DNA from 2 places in the Shewanella sp. SG44-2 genome. Region 1 is predicted to be linked to the other one. Evidence: predicted binding sites of a transcription regulator. Region 1 holds the regulator's gene; the other holds the start of a gene.
The links. Region 1 encodes LexA, which represses DNA repair genes until DNA is damaged. Its sites were predicted from a motif close to TACTGTATNNNNATACAGTA; they were not measured.
Positions count from the first base shown of each region.

Region 2: the regulator LexA is predicted to act here: its motif matches at 3,430-3,449, upstream of H5181_RS09305 (DNA topoisomerase III).

Region 1 covers NZ_JACJEU010000006.1:139,900-146,285, reverse strand. The annotation lists gene coxB (cytochrome c oxidase subunit II) at 1-887, opposite strand, end outside; gene H5181_RS06815 (cell division inhibitor SulA) at 1,283-1,789, opposite strand; gene lexA (transcriptional repressor LexA) at 1,786-2,400, opposite strand; gene plsB (glycerol-3-phosphate 1-O-acyltransferase PlsB) at 2,665-5,088, shown strand; gene mtr (tryptophan permease) at 5,088-6,344, shown strand.
Region 2 covers NZ_JACJEU010000009.1:43,707-50,092, reverse strand. The annotation lists gene H5181_RS09320 (CvpA family protein) at 26-514, shown strand; gene purF (amidophosphoribosyltransferase) at 549-2,063, shown strand; gene H5181_RS09310 (tRNA (adenine(22)-N(1))-methyltransferase TrmK) at 2,622-3,326, opposite strand; gene H5181_RS09305 (DNA topoisomerase III) at 3,497-5,458, shown strand; gene msrA (peptide-methionine (S)-S-oxide reductase MsrA) at 5,629-6,222, shown strand.

The sequences.
Region 1 (6,386 bases):
CCATTGGGTTGATGACAAGCGGCGCACCTAGCAATATAGATTTGCTCACCTTGTGAGGTTAGCTCCTCAAGAGACAAGGTTTTAGACATTGATGCCGCAGCGGCTGCAGCAGCATTGCTTGCTAGTTGTTTTTGCTCCACTAACCAATTATCAAAATCGGCCTCCGATAATGCTTGCACCACAATCGGCATGAAACCATGGTCTTTACCGCATAATTCGGCACATTGGCCGCGGTAAATACCGGGTTTATCAATGCGGGTCCACGATTCGTTAATAAAGCCTGGATTGGCATCTTTTTTAACGGCAAACGCCGGCACCCACCATGAATGAATAACATCATCAGATGTCATCAAGAAGCGCACTTTTTGATTAATAGGCAGTACTAATGGCTTATCGACTTCGAGGAGGTAATGTTCTCCTTTGGCCTCACTGCCATCAATTTGAGCTCTGGGGGTGGATAATGTGCTGTAAAATTCGATGTCTTTATCAAAATAGCTGTAATGCCACTTCCACTGCGACCCAGTAATTTTTATGGTGAGATCAGCATCACTGGGATCTTCCATAGCAATCAAGGTTTTGGTGGCTGGAATAGCCATGCCGATTAAGATGATGAAAGGGATGACGGTCCAAGCAATTTCCACTTTGGTACTTTCGTGAAAATTGGCCGCGACAGCGCCTTTTGATTTGCGGTGATAAATCATTGAGTAAATCATGATCCCAAACACCACTAACCCAATTACACAACAGATATAAAGAATTGTCATATGGAGGTCGTAAACCTTGCCACTGATATCTGTCACGCCTTGAGTCATGTTGAGGGGCATTTCTGTTGCCCCAAGCGGAAGTGCTACAAACACAACCAGTAAACAATACAACCATTGCTTCACAAGACTACTCCTCTGCTAATTGCAAATAGCAACTACAAAGAAGAGTCACACAGTAATTCTCTGCTCTATGCAAACTCTTCGGTTCCCGAAAAAAGTTTGATGACCTCAAAGTACTTTGGTGGCTGTAAACAGACGGTCTACGGTTTTATTGTTAGCTGTGCACCACGCTTGTACCTACGACTGAACTTATCAATTTTGATTTGGCTCATTTGTCTGAAAGTAATCTTGATTACTGTCATTCACGTCCAATTAAAGATAAAAAATGTTTCATCCTTGTTAACCACATTACTTGTAGATTAAACATTGATCAAGATCACTTTGTTGGCTAATAGGCTGAAAAAAGATGAAAAAAAACCCTGAATTCAATACAGGGCTTGGTAATGAAGGGTTCGTGCTTAGTGAAATGAGCAAAAATTACTTGTTCCATTTGTTAAAGTAGGGCTAACAAGTTGATGTTTGTGAGGTAAGTGAGCATTCACATCTTCAATTACCACCCCTAATGCACGTGCACTTTTAGCGACAATTTCTAAACGGCGACTATCGCGAGCATCAAGTGAGCTTGTCCAAGTCACTACTGCGCTCGATGTACCGCTAGTGAGCGCTTTCTCCATGGCCCATAATGTTTCGACTTCATCTTTGGTGTGCACCAGTAAAATGCGATCCATTCTTACACCAGCACTTGCCAGCATATGTTTATAGCCAATATGGGGCGGGCTAATTAATACAATCCATCTGCCTTGCTGGCTCAATATCGCTAACTGGCTGCACAATTGGCTCAGTTCAGCTTCACCTTGAGTGACAGTTTGTAATGTTTGAATGGTTTGGGTGCCATGCAGTTCTGTTTCAGTTAAATCTACCCATAAGCCCGGGTGGCGTGGCGCGATGCCCATTAGTTTGTTCATAACCAATCTCCATTACGGATAACGCCAACGGCAAGCCCTTCGATGGTTAGGCTTTGGCAACTTAAATCTACTTTTATCGGATTGTAATCTTCATTTTCGGCATGCAGATAAATCACATTACCTTTTTGTTCAAATCGTTTTACGGTGACGTCATCATCAACACGTGCCACAACAACCTGGCCATTACGTGCTTGCTGCATTTTATGTACAGCGAGTAAGTCGCCTTCTAAAATTCCGATGTTTTTCATGCTGTCACCACGCACTCGCAGCAAAAAATCTGCGGCGGGCTTAAACATGTTTGGATCGACTTGATAGTATTGCTCTACATGCTCTTGAGCCAAAATTGGTTCACCAGCAGCAACCTGCCCAATCAGTGGCAGACCGGTTTCAACCTGTTCTTCATGAGGTAAACGAATGCCTCTTGAGGTACCAGGCATGATCTCGATAAAGCCTTTTTTGGCTAATGCTTTTAAATGCTCTTCGGCGGCATTAGCACTTTTAAAGCCAAGACGATTCGCAATTTCAGCACGAGTGGGTGGCATACCTGTTTCGGCGATATTGTTTTTAATTAAGTCTAAAATTTCTGCTTGGCGCGGCGTTAACGGTCTCATGATGATTCCTGTCTTTTTATACAGTGACTGTCATTATATACAGTGTTTATGTTCGCGCAAGTATTAACCAACTATTTTTTGTATTTTGTTGATTAAGTATCACTCAACAATATGTTTTAGTTAACTATTACTAATGTTCTGTCTTATGTTATTTCTGATAGTGAGAGCTTAAGCGTAAAGATAGATCGGTCTGATAGTGTAAGCAGGGTGGTTTCTGGTATCCTATACATCAATATTACAGTGGCTTATGTTGCGAAAATAACCATGTCAAAACCAGATTCAATATTTTTACGAGCATTAAGATGGATTCAAAAGTGGATGGTACAGACCATTGTGGTCCCTCACGATCCTTTTGATGACCTCAATATAGATCCAACTAAACCTTTGGTTTATTTAATGAAAACGGAATCTATTAGCGATATTGCCGCGTTGAGCGAAATCACTGAGGGCTTTGGTCTGCCCAGTCCTTATGAGCCATTACAGCTTGATGGCTTAACGGTGCCTCGTGTGGTCTGTTTAGAGGGCCGCAAACCACTATTTGGTAAACGTGAAAGTGGTGACAAATTCCTTAATTATTTTACCAGCTTATTGTCACTTCACAGTGAGAGTCCTGAATTAGATATACAGCTGGTTCCTGTTTGCCTTTATTGGGGACGTACACCCGGTAAAGAAGAAGACAGCATGAAAGCTGCTGTATTTGAACGTGAAAACCCTACGTGGTTACGTAAATGGTTAATGATTTTATTTTTAGGACGCCATAATTTCGTCCAGTTTTCTAATGCACTATCGCTTCGTCATATGGCCGATGAACATGGTACTGATAAAAGAATTGCTCACAAATTAACCCGAGTCGCCCGAGTGCATTTCCGCCGTCAACGCAAAGTGATGACAGGGCCACAATTACCTAATCGACAAGCGTTGTTTGCCTCTTTATTAAAATCAGAATCTATCAAAAAAGCCATTGAAGAAGAGTCTGCTAATAAGAAAGTAACGGTCGAGAAAGCGCGTGAAACCGCCATTGAATACCTTGATGAAATTGCCGCCGACTATTCTGATAGTTTGGTGCGTATTGCCGAACGTTTCCTGACTTGGTTATGGAACAAATTATACAGTGGTATCAATATCAAAGGTGCCGAACAAGTAAGACAGTTACATCATGATGGCCATGAAATTGTTTATGTTCCATGCCATCGTAGCCATATGGATTACTTGCTACTGTCGTATATTTTGTATTATCAGGGCATGGTTCCGCCGCACATTGCTGCCGGTATTAACCTTAATTTTTGGCCAGCAGGGCCGATGTTCCGCCGTGGTGGGGCATTCTTTATCCGTCGTAGTTTTAATGGTAATAAACTTTATACCGCTGTATTTCGTGAATATTTAGATCAGTTATTTGCTAAGGGTTATGCGGTCGAGTATTTCACTGAAGGCGGCCGTTCGCGTACCGGACGTTTGTTAGCGCCTAAAACCGGTATGTTGGCTATGACAATTAATAGTGTGCTACGTGGGATAGAGCGCCCAGTGACATTAGTACCCGTGTATTTAGGTTATGACCATGTGATGGAAGTGGCGACGTATCACAAAGAATTAAGCGGTAAGAAAAAGAAAAAAGAATCAGTTTGGCAGGTCTTTGGTGCTATTCGTAAGTTAGGCAATTTTGGCCAAGGTTATGTGAATTTTGGTGAGCCGATTAATTTACAACAGTTCTTAAATCAGCAGGCGCCAGAGTGGCGTGATGAGCTAGCTAAAGATCCTGATCAAAAACCTTCTTGGTTTACGCCATCAGTTAATTTATTGGCTAACCGTGTAATGACTAATATCAATGGCGCTGCCGCAGCCAGCTCAGTAACATTGACCAGTTTAGTGTTACTAGCGTCAGAGCAAAATGCGTTAGAAAGAAGCCAGTTAGAGCGTCAGCTTGATTTGTATTTAGCCTTACTTAAAACAGTTCCTTATACCGAATACGCCTCAGTGGCAGAAGGTAATGGCAAGTCAATTGTTGATCATTGTTTGTCGTTAAATAAGTTTGTGAGTACCAAAGACCTTATTGGCGAAATCATTTCTGTTGATGAAAAAATTGCCATCACCATGAGTTATTACCGTAACAATATTATTCACTTAATGGCGCTTCCGTCATTAATTGCCAGTTGTTTAGTGCATTATGATGTGTGCGACCGTCAGCGAATTCATGCCATTGTAATGGACTTTTATCCATTGCTTAAAGCTGAACTCTTTATGGGCATTGATGATGTGCCTAAACATGTAGATTGCATTTTAGATTTCATGGTTGAACAAGGTTTACTGACTGGTAGCGATCAATTTGAGATAACGCCTCGTCATATTACCCAAGTGTTATTGTTAGCCGAAACTATCAGTGAAACGTTGCAACGTTATGCGATTATTTTTAATTTACTGGCAATAAAACCTGATCTTGAGCGCTCAGAATTGGAACGCGATAGCCATTTGTTAGCCCAACGATTAGGCGCGCTGCACGGTATTACCGCACCAGAATTTTATGACAAAAAATTATATAACACCCTGAGTGTGAAACTGAAAGAATTGGGCTATTTATGCAGCGACGAACATCGTGCAGAAGTGATCAGAATTCGTGATAACGCTAATAAATTACTCAGCTCTTTAGTAAGACAAACCATTGTTGATAGTGTGGAAGCGGAGCACGGACAATAATGGCTAATCATATGAATGCTGCTAAGCATCGTACCAGCGGTAAATCTGTATTGGGTGGGGCGATGATTATTGCCGGAACCACTGTGGGTGCGGGGATGTTTTCGTTACCTGTTGTTGGTGCTGGAATGTGGTTTGGCTATTCTATCGCGATGTTACTCGGCGTTTGGTTTTGCATGCTAATGTCGGGTTTATTGTTATTAGAAGCCAATTTGCATTTTGAACCAGGTGACAGTTTTGACACCTTAACTCGGGTGACTCTGGGGCAGTTCTGGCGGGTGATTAACGGCGTTTCGATTGCGTTTGTGTTATATATTTTAACCTATGCTTACATCAGCGGTGGTGGTTCGATTGTTAATCACAGTCTGTCTGCATTGGGCGTAAGCCTACCGCAGAGCGTAGCCGGATTAGTGTTTGCGGTAGTTTTGGCTCTGGTGGTATTTATTAGTACTAAAGCGGTCGACCGTATCACCACAATCATGCTTGGCGGCATGGTGATTACTTTCTTTTTGGCTATTGGTAACTTATTAATCGATATCGATACCATAAAGCTAGTGTCGCCTGATGGTGAATCGCGTTACCTGCCTTATTTACTTGCCGCGATTCCATTTGGCTTAGCCAGTTTTGGTTATCACGGCAATGTGCCAAGTTTAGTCAAATATTACGGTAAAGATGCCAAAACCATCGTTAAAGCCATTATTACTGGAACCACTATCGCATTGGTAATTTATATATGTTGGTTAGTGGCAACGATGGGTAATATTCAACGAAGCCAGTTTGCCGATATTATTGCTCAAGGTGGCAATATAGGTGTGTTAGTGGGTGCGTTGTCTGGGGTTATTGCCAGCCAATGGCTTGATAACATGCTAACCCTATTTGCTAACCTTGCCGTTGCCTCATCATTTTTAGGTGTGACACTAGGCTTGTTCGATTACCTTGCTGATTTATTTGGGTTTGACGACTCGCGATCAGGACGAATTAAAACTGCAGCGGTCACGTTTGTGCCACCAACAATCCTTGGTTTGTTATTTCCGAATGGATTTATTTTAGCGATTGGTTTTGCTGCGCTAGCTGCCACTATTTGGGCTGTTATTGTACCAGCGTTATTAGCCTATAAAGTAAGACAACAATATCCTGACTCAAAGGGATTTAAAGTCCCTGGTGGAACTCCGTTAATTGCTATTGTGGTGTTGTTTGGAGTTATCACTGCCACATGTCATTTGCTGGCCATGGCCGATATATTGCCGGTGTTTAAATAGACGCAAAAATTCCGGTGAAACAACTTTTAGCCTAAAAGCCTT
Region 2 (6,386 bases), on a different contig from region 1:
AACCCTATACCGGATCACCATCTCCATGGTTTGGATTGATTACGCAATAATTATTGTCATCGGGTTATCAACTATTATTAGTTTGATCCGCGGATTCGCCAAAGAAGCCATGTCTCTTGTGGTTTGGTTTGCCGCTTTCTTTATCGCTAGCCAGTTTTATCTTGATCTTGCTGCTCATTTAACCCAAATGCAGGACGAGTTAGTCAGAAACGGTGTGGCGATTGCCATTCTTTTTATCATTACCCTGATCCTAGGGGCACTCGTTAATTATTTATTAGGCCAGTTAGTGGCTAAAACCGGATTATCGGGCACAGACCGTGTTTTAGGCCTGTGTTTTGGTGCCATACGTGGCGCGTTAATCGTTAGTGCATTACTGTTTTTTATGGATGCTTTTACGGCATTCCCTGACACCAAATGGTGGCAGGACTCTGTTCTTGTACCTGAATTTGGCGTGGTTATTCAGTGGTTTTTTAACTACCTTGAAAATACCTCAAGCTTTGTACCCAAAATATAAACATAAAAACACCTTACAGTGAGGAACCTTACCCATGTGTGGTATCGTCGGAATAGTAGGAAAATCAACAGTTAATCAGACCATTTATGATGCGCTGACTGTGCTCCAACATCGTGGTCAAGACGCAGCAGGTATTGTGACGGTTGACATGAATGCGTTTCGTTTACGCAAAGCAAACGGCTTAGTCAAAGATGTGTTTGAACCTAAACATATGCAGCGTTTACAAGGCAATGCCGGTATTGGACATGTTCGTTATCCTACCGCTGGCAGCTCGAGTGCATCAGAGGCACAACCGTTTTATGTTAACTCGCCATTTGGTATTTCGTTAGCGCATAACGGTAACTTGACTAATACGATTGAACTGGCTGCTAGCCTAGTCACAAAGCGTCGTCATGTTAACACTACCTCAGATTCTGAAATCTTGTTAAATCTGTTAGCCGATGAATTACAAGAAACGCGCAGTTTAACTTTAAGTGCCGACGAAGTGTTTGACGCAGTTGCTAAAGTACATGCGCAAACGCGTGGTGCTTATGCGGTAGTTGCGATGATTATTGGCCAAGGTTTAGTGGCATTTCGTGACCCATTTGGTATTCGTCCTTTGGTATTGGGTAAACACGAAACCGCAACGGGTACCGAGTATATGGTTGCTTCAGAAAGTGTTGCTTTAGACGCTGTTGGTTTTGAAGTGATGCGTGACGTAGCACCTGGTGAAGCTGTTTATATTTCTCTTGATGGCCAGTTATTTACCCGTCAATGTGCAGCAGACCCAAGCTATGCCCCATGTATTTTCGAATTCGTGTATTTTGCACGTCCCGATTCGAGCATTGATAAAGTGTCTGTTTATGCAAGCCGTGTAAACATGGGCGCTAAATTAGGCGAAAAAATTAAGAAAGAATGGGAAGATCACGACATTGATGTTGTTATTCCTATTCCTGAGACTTCGTGCGATATCGCATTAGAAATTGCACGTTGCATGGATTTACCGTACCGCCAAGGTTTTGTGAAAAATCGTTATATTGGTCGTACGTTTATTATGCCTGGGCAGTTAGAGCGTAAAAAATCAGTACGTCGTAAACTGAATGCGATTAATACCGAATTTAAAGGTAAAAACGTATTATTGGTTGATGACTCGATTGTACGTGGTACTACGTCTGAACAGATCATTGAAATGGCGCGTGAAGCTGGAGCAAAGAAAGTATACTTTGCATCAGCAGCACCGGAAATCCGTTTCCCGAATGTGTATGGTATTGATATGCCAACGTCTAATGAGCTTATTGCTCATGGCCGTGATGCAGACGAAATTGCCAAAATCATTGGTGCCGATGGCATTATTTTCCAAGACTTAAGCGACTTAATTGAAGCGGTAAGAATGGAAAATCCAGAGATTAAGCGTTTCGAAACATCAGTGTTCGACGGTCATTATATTACCAACGACGTTGACCAAGCTTACTTGGATCATTTAACGCAGTTACGTAACGATGATGCCAAAGCCAATCGCTCAAAAGACATTGGCACTAACTTAGAAATGCACAACGAGTGTCATCCATAAGTTAACCACTGTTTGTGAGTGATAAAAACCAGCATGAAAATGCTGGTTTTTTTATTTTAAAGCCTAGATGCTAGAACGCTTCGCGGCTAGAGGCTATAAGGGCGGTAAAGATCGATATCAAGTGAATGCTGCGAAAATGCCTAGATGCTAGGTCGCTTCGCGGCTAGAGGCTATAAGAGTGATAAAGATTGATATCAAGCGATGACAAGCGAATGCTGCGAAAATGCCTAGATACTAGGTCGCTTCGCAACTAGAGGCTATAAGGGCGATAAAGATAGATAACAAGCGATGGCAAGCGAATACTGCGCAAATGCCTAGAGGCTAGGTCGCTTCGCTGCTAGACGCTATAAGAGCGATAAAGATTGATAACAAGCGGTAACAAGCGATAGATATAGAGATCAAGCGATCAAAAACGACAAACATCGATCACAAGTGCATCAGGCTTAAGGGGACGCTTTCAAATACGATCATCGAGCAATATTGCGGTAACGCTTTTGAGCCGGGATCCAGCTTTTAAAGTGGTGTAGCGCACTCGTCGGAGAATGTCCGTTGTAGATGCTATATAAGTGCTTTAATCGCCAAATAATCTTGCAACGTTTGTGAGGCTTTTTGTGGGTTCGACAGGTTTATTTTTTGGTAGTGGGTCAGCACTTTGTTTAAATATCGCTTAGCAATATCGCGCTCTTGGTCATTGTTACATTGCCAAAATTTAGTGCCTACAGCGCTAATTTTAGCCGTAGTACTATCGCTATTTATTTGTGATGATGAATTGCTACGCGTTACGTAGATAATTTCATAAAAACGACGGTTTTGTTCAATCAGTTTTTCATCAATTAATTCACAATCAAGTTTGATAAGTTGTTGGCGTAACTCATATTGATGGTGAACTGGACACAATAAAAAATCGATACTGCGATCAGAATATTGTTGGCAAAGTGAGTTAACGAACTCGATCATCAAATCTCCACCCACTCCGGCAATAATCACCAAGGGCGTATGCTCATCTTGATCCAAAGGTATTGCTGACACATCACTACAGTGTACTTGCCATTTTGGTGGATTTTGCGGTGGGTAAAAACATTCGAGCTTGGCGGTTAACTGCTGCATCAATGCTGGCACAATGTCGACGAAATGGATCATGGCTGCATGTCTGTCTAGCAACGCGGCGCCGAGTAATCCATGGTCGCAACAGCAATCCCAAATATGAGTGTAACTATTGGGGATCATCATGTTGATATGTGCTAAGCGGTGGCCGAGTTTCATCTATTTATCAAGTTTGGAAGTGAACCTGCGCATTGTAATGATTTAAGTGACAAAGTGGTTAATTATTTCATATTTGCAGCTTGGCGTATTTAACGCTAATCTATACTGTAAATTTATACAGTTAAGTGGCGCGGTTCATCTTTTGAACGCTAGCGACCCAACAGTGGATTATGATTTTATATATTGCTGAAAAACCCAGTTTAGGTCGTGCTATTGCCGATGTTCTGCCAAAACCACATAAAAAAGGTGATGGCTTTATCACTGCTGCTAATGGTGATTGCGTGTCATGGTGTATTGGCCATTTGCTCGAACAAGCAGAACCGGACGCCTATGACGATGCATTTAAGTCATGGAAACTCGAACATCTTCCCATCGTGCCACAAACGTGGAAACTACAGCCAAAACCTAAAACACGCAGTCAACTTACGGTGTTACGTAAACTGGTTAAGCACGCGTCATCGATAATTAATGCTGGCGATCCAGACCGAGAAGGGCAGTTGCTGGTCGATGAAGTGATTTCTTATTTGGGTGTGAAAGGAGACAAACTCAATCAAGTTCAGCGCTTATTAATTAGTGATTTAAACCCACAAGCCGTAAAACGCGCGCTAGGGCAGTTACGCAAAAATCGTGAGTTTGTGCCGTTATCGACCTCGGCATTAGCACGAAGCCGCGCTGATTGGTTATATGGCATGAACATGACTCGCGCTTACACTATCCAAGGACGAAAAGTCGGCTATCAAGGTGTGTTGTCGGTTGGTCGAGTACAAACACCGTTACTCGGGTTAGTGGTACGCCGCGATGATGAAATCGCTGATTTTACCCCTAAAGCATTTTACGAAGTATTAGCCCATTTATTGACAGACCAACAACAAGCATTCACCGCAAAATGGCAACCTAGCGAAGCATGTCAACCATATATGGATGAAGACGGCCGAGTGTTAGCTAAAGGTTTAGCCGAAAATGTCGTTGCCCGTATCAATGATAAACCTGCGGAAGTCACTAAAATTGAAGCTAAAGATAAGCGCCAAAACCCACCATTACCTTACAGCTTATCGGCTCTGCAAATAGATGCTGCTAAACGTTTTGGGTTATCGGCAAAAGAGGTACTGGATACTTGCCAAAGTTTGTATGAGCGCCACAAATTGATTACTTATCCGCGCTCAGACAGTCGCTATTTACCTAAAGAGCAGCATGCTTTGGCACCAAAAGTATTGGATGCCGTGCTCAAAGGCGCTTCAGGCTTAATTGAAGGTTGTGAGTCTCCTAATAGCAAACTTAAATCTAAAGCGTGGGACGACAGTAAGGTAGATGCTCACCATGCGATAGTGCCAACTGAAAAGGTGGCTAACTTATCGACATTATCAAGCAATGAAGCCAAGTTATATCAACACGTGGCAAGGCAATATTTAGCCCAGTTCTATCCCGCTTATATCTATGCAGAAACCGCAGTTGAAGTGACCATTGCCGGTGGATTATTTACCACTAAAGCACGTCAGGATAAAACTTTAGGTTGGAAGCAATTATTTAAGCGGACTGCCACAGTAAATCAAGCTAGTTCTAATTCAACTAGCAGCGATGACGACAATGATGATGCGGTACTGTCGTTACCGCCACTGGTTAAAGGGCAAATATTGCATTGTCAGCGTGGTGAATTACTACAGAAAATGACTCAAGCACCGAAGCATTTTACCGACGCCACTTTATTAGGCGCGATGACGGGCATTAGCCGTTACGTAACAAACAGTGAAATTAAAAAAATCCTTAAAGAAACCGATGGCTTAGGTACAGAGGCCACTCGTGCAGGAATTATTGAATTGCTGTTTAAGCGCGGTTATTTAGTTCGCCAAGGAAAATCAATATTGGCAACGCCCGTCGGTGTTGGCTTAATCCGCAGTTTACCCGAATCAGCAACCACACCCGACATGACCGCCTTATGGGAAAACAGCCTCGATGCTATCAGCCAAAAACGTTTAAAGTACGATGCCTTTATGCAGCCATTGTTGAGCCAGTTAGATGGCCTAATCACTCAAGCATCGAGCCAGTTACCATCAGCATTACAAGGTGTTACCAGTAGTGCACCAAAACGCAGTTTTAAGAAATCGTATAAAAAGAAGGCTAAAGCGAAAAGCTAAATTGGCAAGGGTTATTTGCATTACAGCCTAGGTATTTCGGGAATATAGTTGTGTAAACTCACAATTAGGAACTTTGTAAATGTCATTGTGAACTTTTAAACCATTAAGTTCATATAGTAGATATTTAGAGACAAACATACTAATAATCTAGGAAAATAAAGGAGAGTGTTATGAAAAGCACACTAGTGTTAACGATATTTGCAGCAAGTTTATTGTCTTATGCATCGAACGCCACCGCAGATAAAACCATTTTAGCTGGCGGATGTTTTTGGTGTATGGAGTCAGATTTTGAGAAACTTGATGGCGTAACCGATGTGATCTCTGGGTTTACTGGCGGAAACATCAAAGACCCTATCTATAACGGTAACCATCGAGGGCATTTTGAAGCGGTTGAAATAACATACGACCCTAGCAAAGTGAGCTATGCAGATCTGTTAGAACATTACTGGGTCAACATTGACCCTTTTGATGCAAGCGGACAGTTTTGCGATAAAGGTTCTAGCTATTTAAGTGCCATTTTTGTGGCAAACGACACCGAACGGCAAATTGCACAACAGTCTAAAAGCAAAGTAGAAAAGCTGTATCCCAATAGCAAAGTGGTCACGCCGATTTTGAATGCGTCTACATTTTATCCTATAAAAGGCGATGAAAGTTATCATCAGGATTACTATAAAAATAACCCTATTAGATACAATGCCTACCGCTGGAACTGCGGCAGAGACAAAAGATTAAATGAGATTTGGGGTGATAAAGCGACACATTAGGCTTAATTTATGGCAGCCGCTACTTGTATTTTGGCGCTTCAGGTATCACCCATACAAAAGCAATGGGGTATGAAGGTTGCGAAGAATTTGATTGTGAAAAAGAATGTGAGTGTGAAAAAAGTGAGTGTGTGAAAAAGAGTTCAACGCTTTAGAAAAAGTACTTT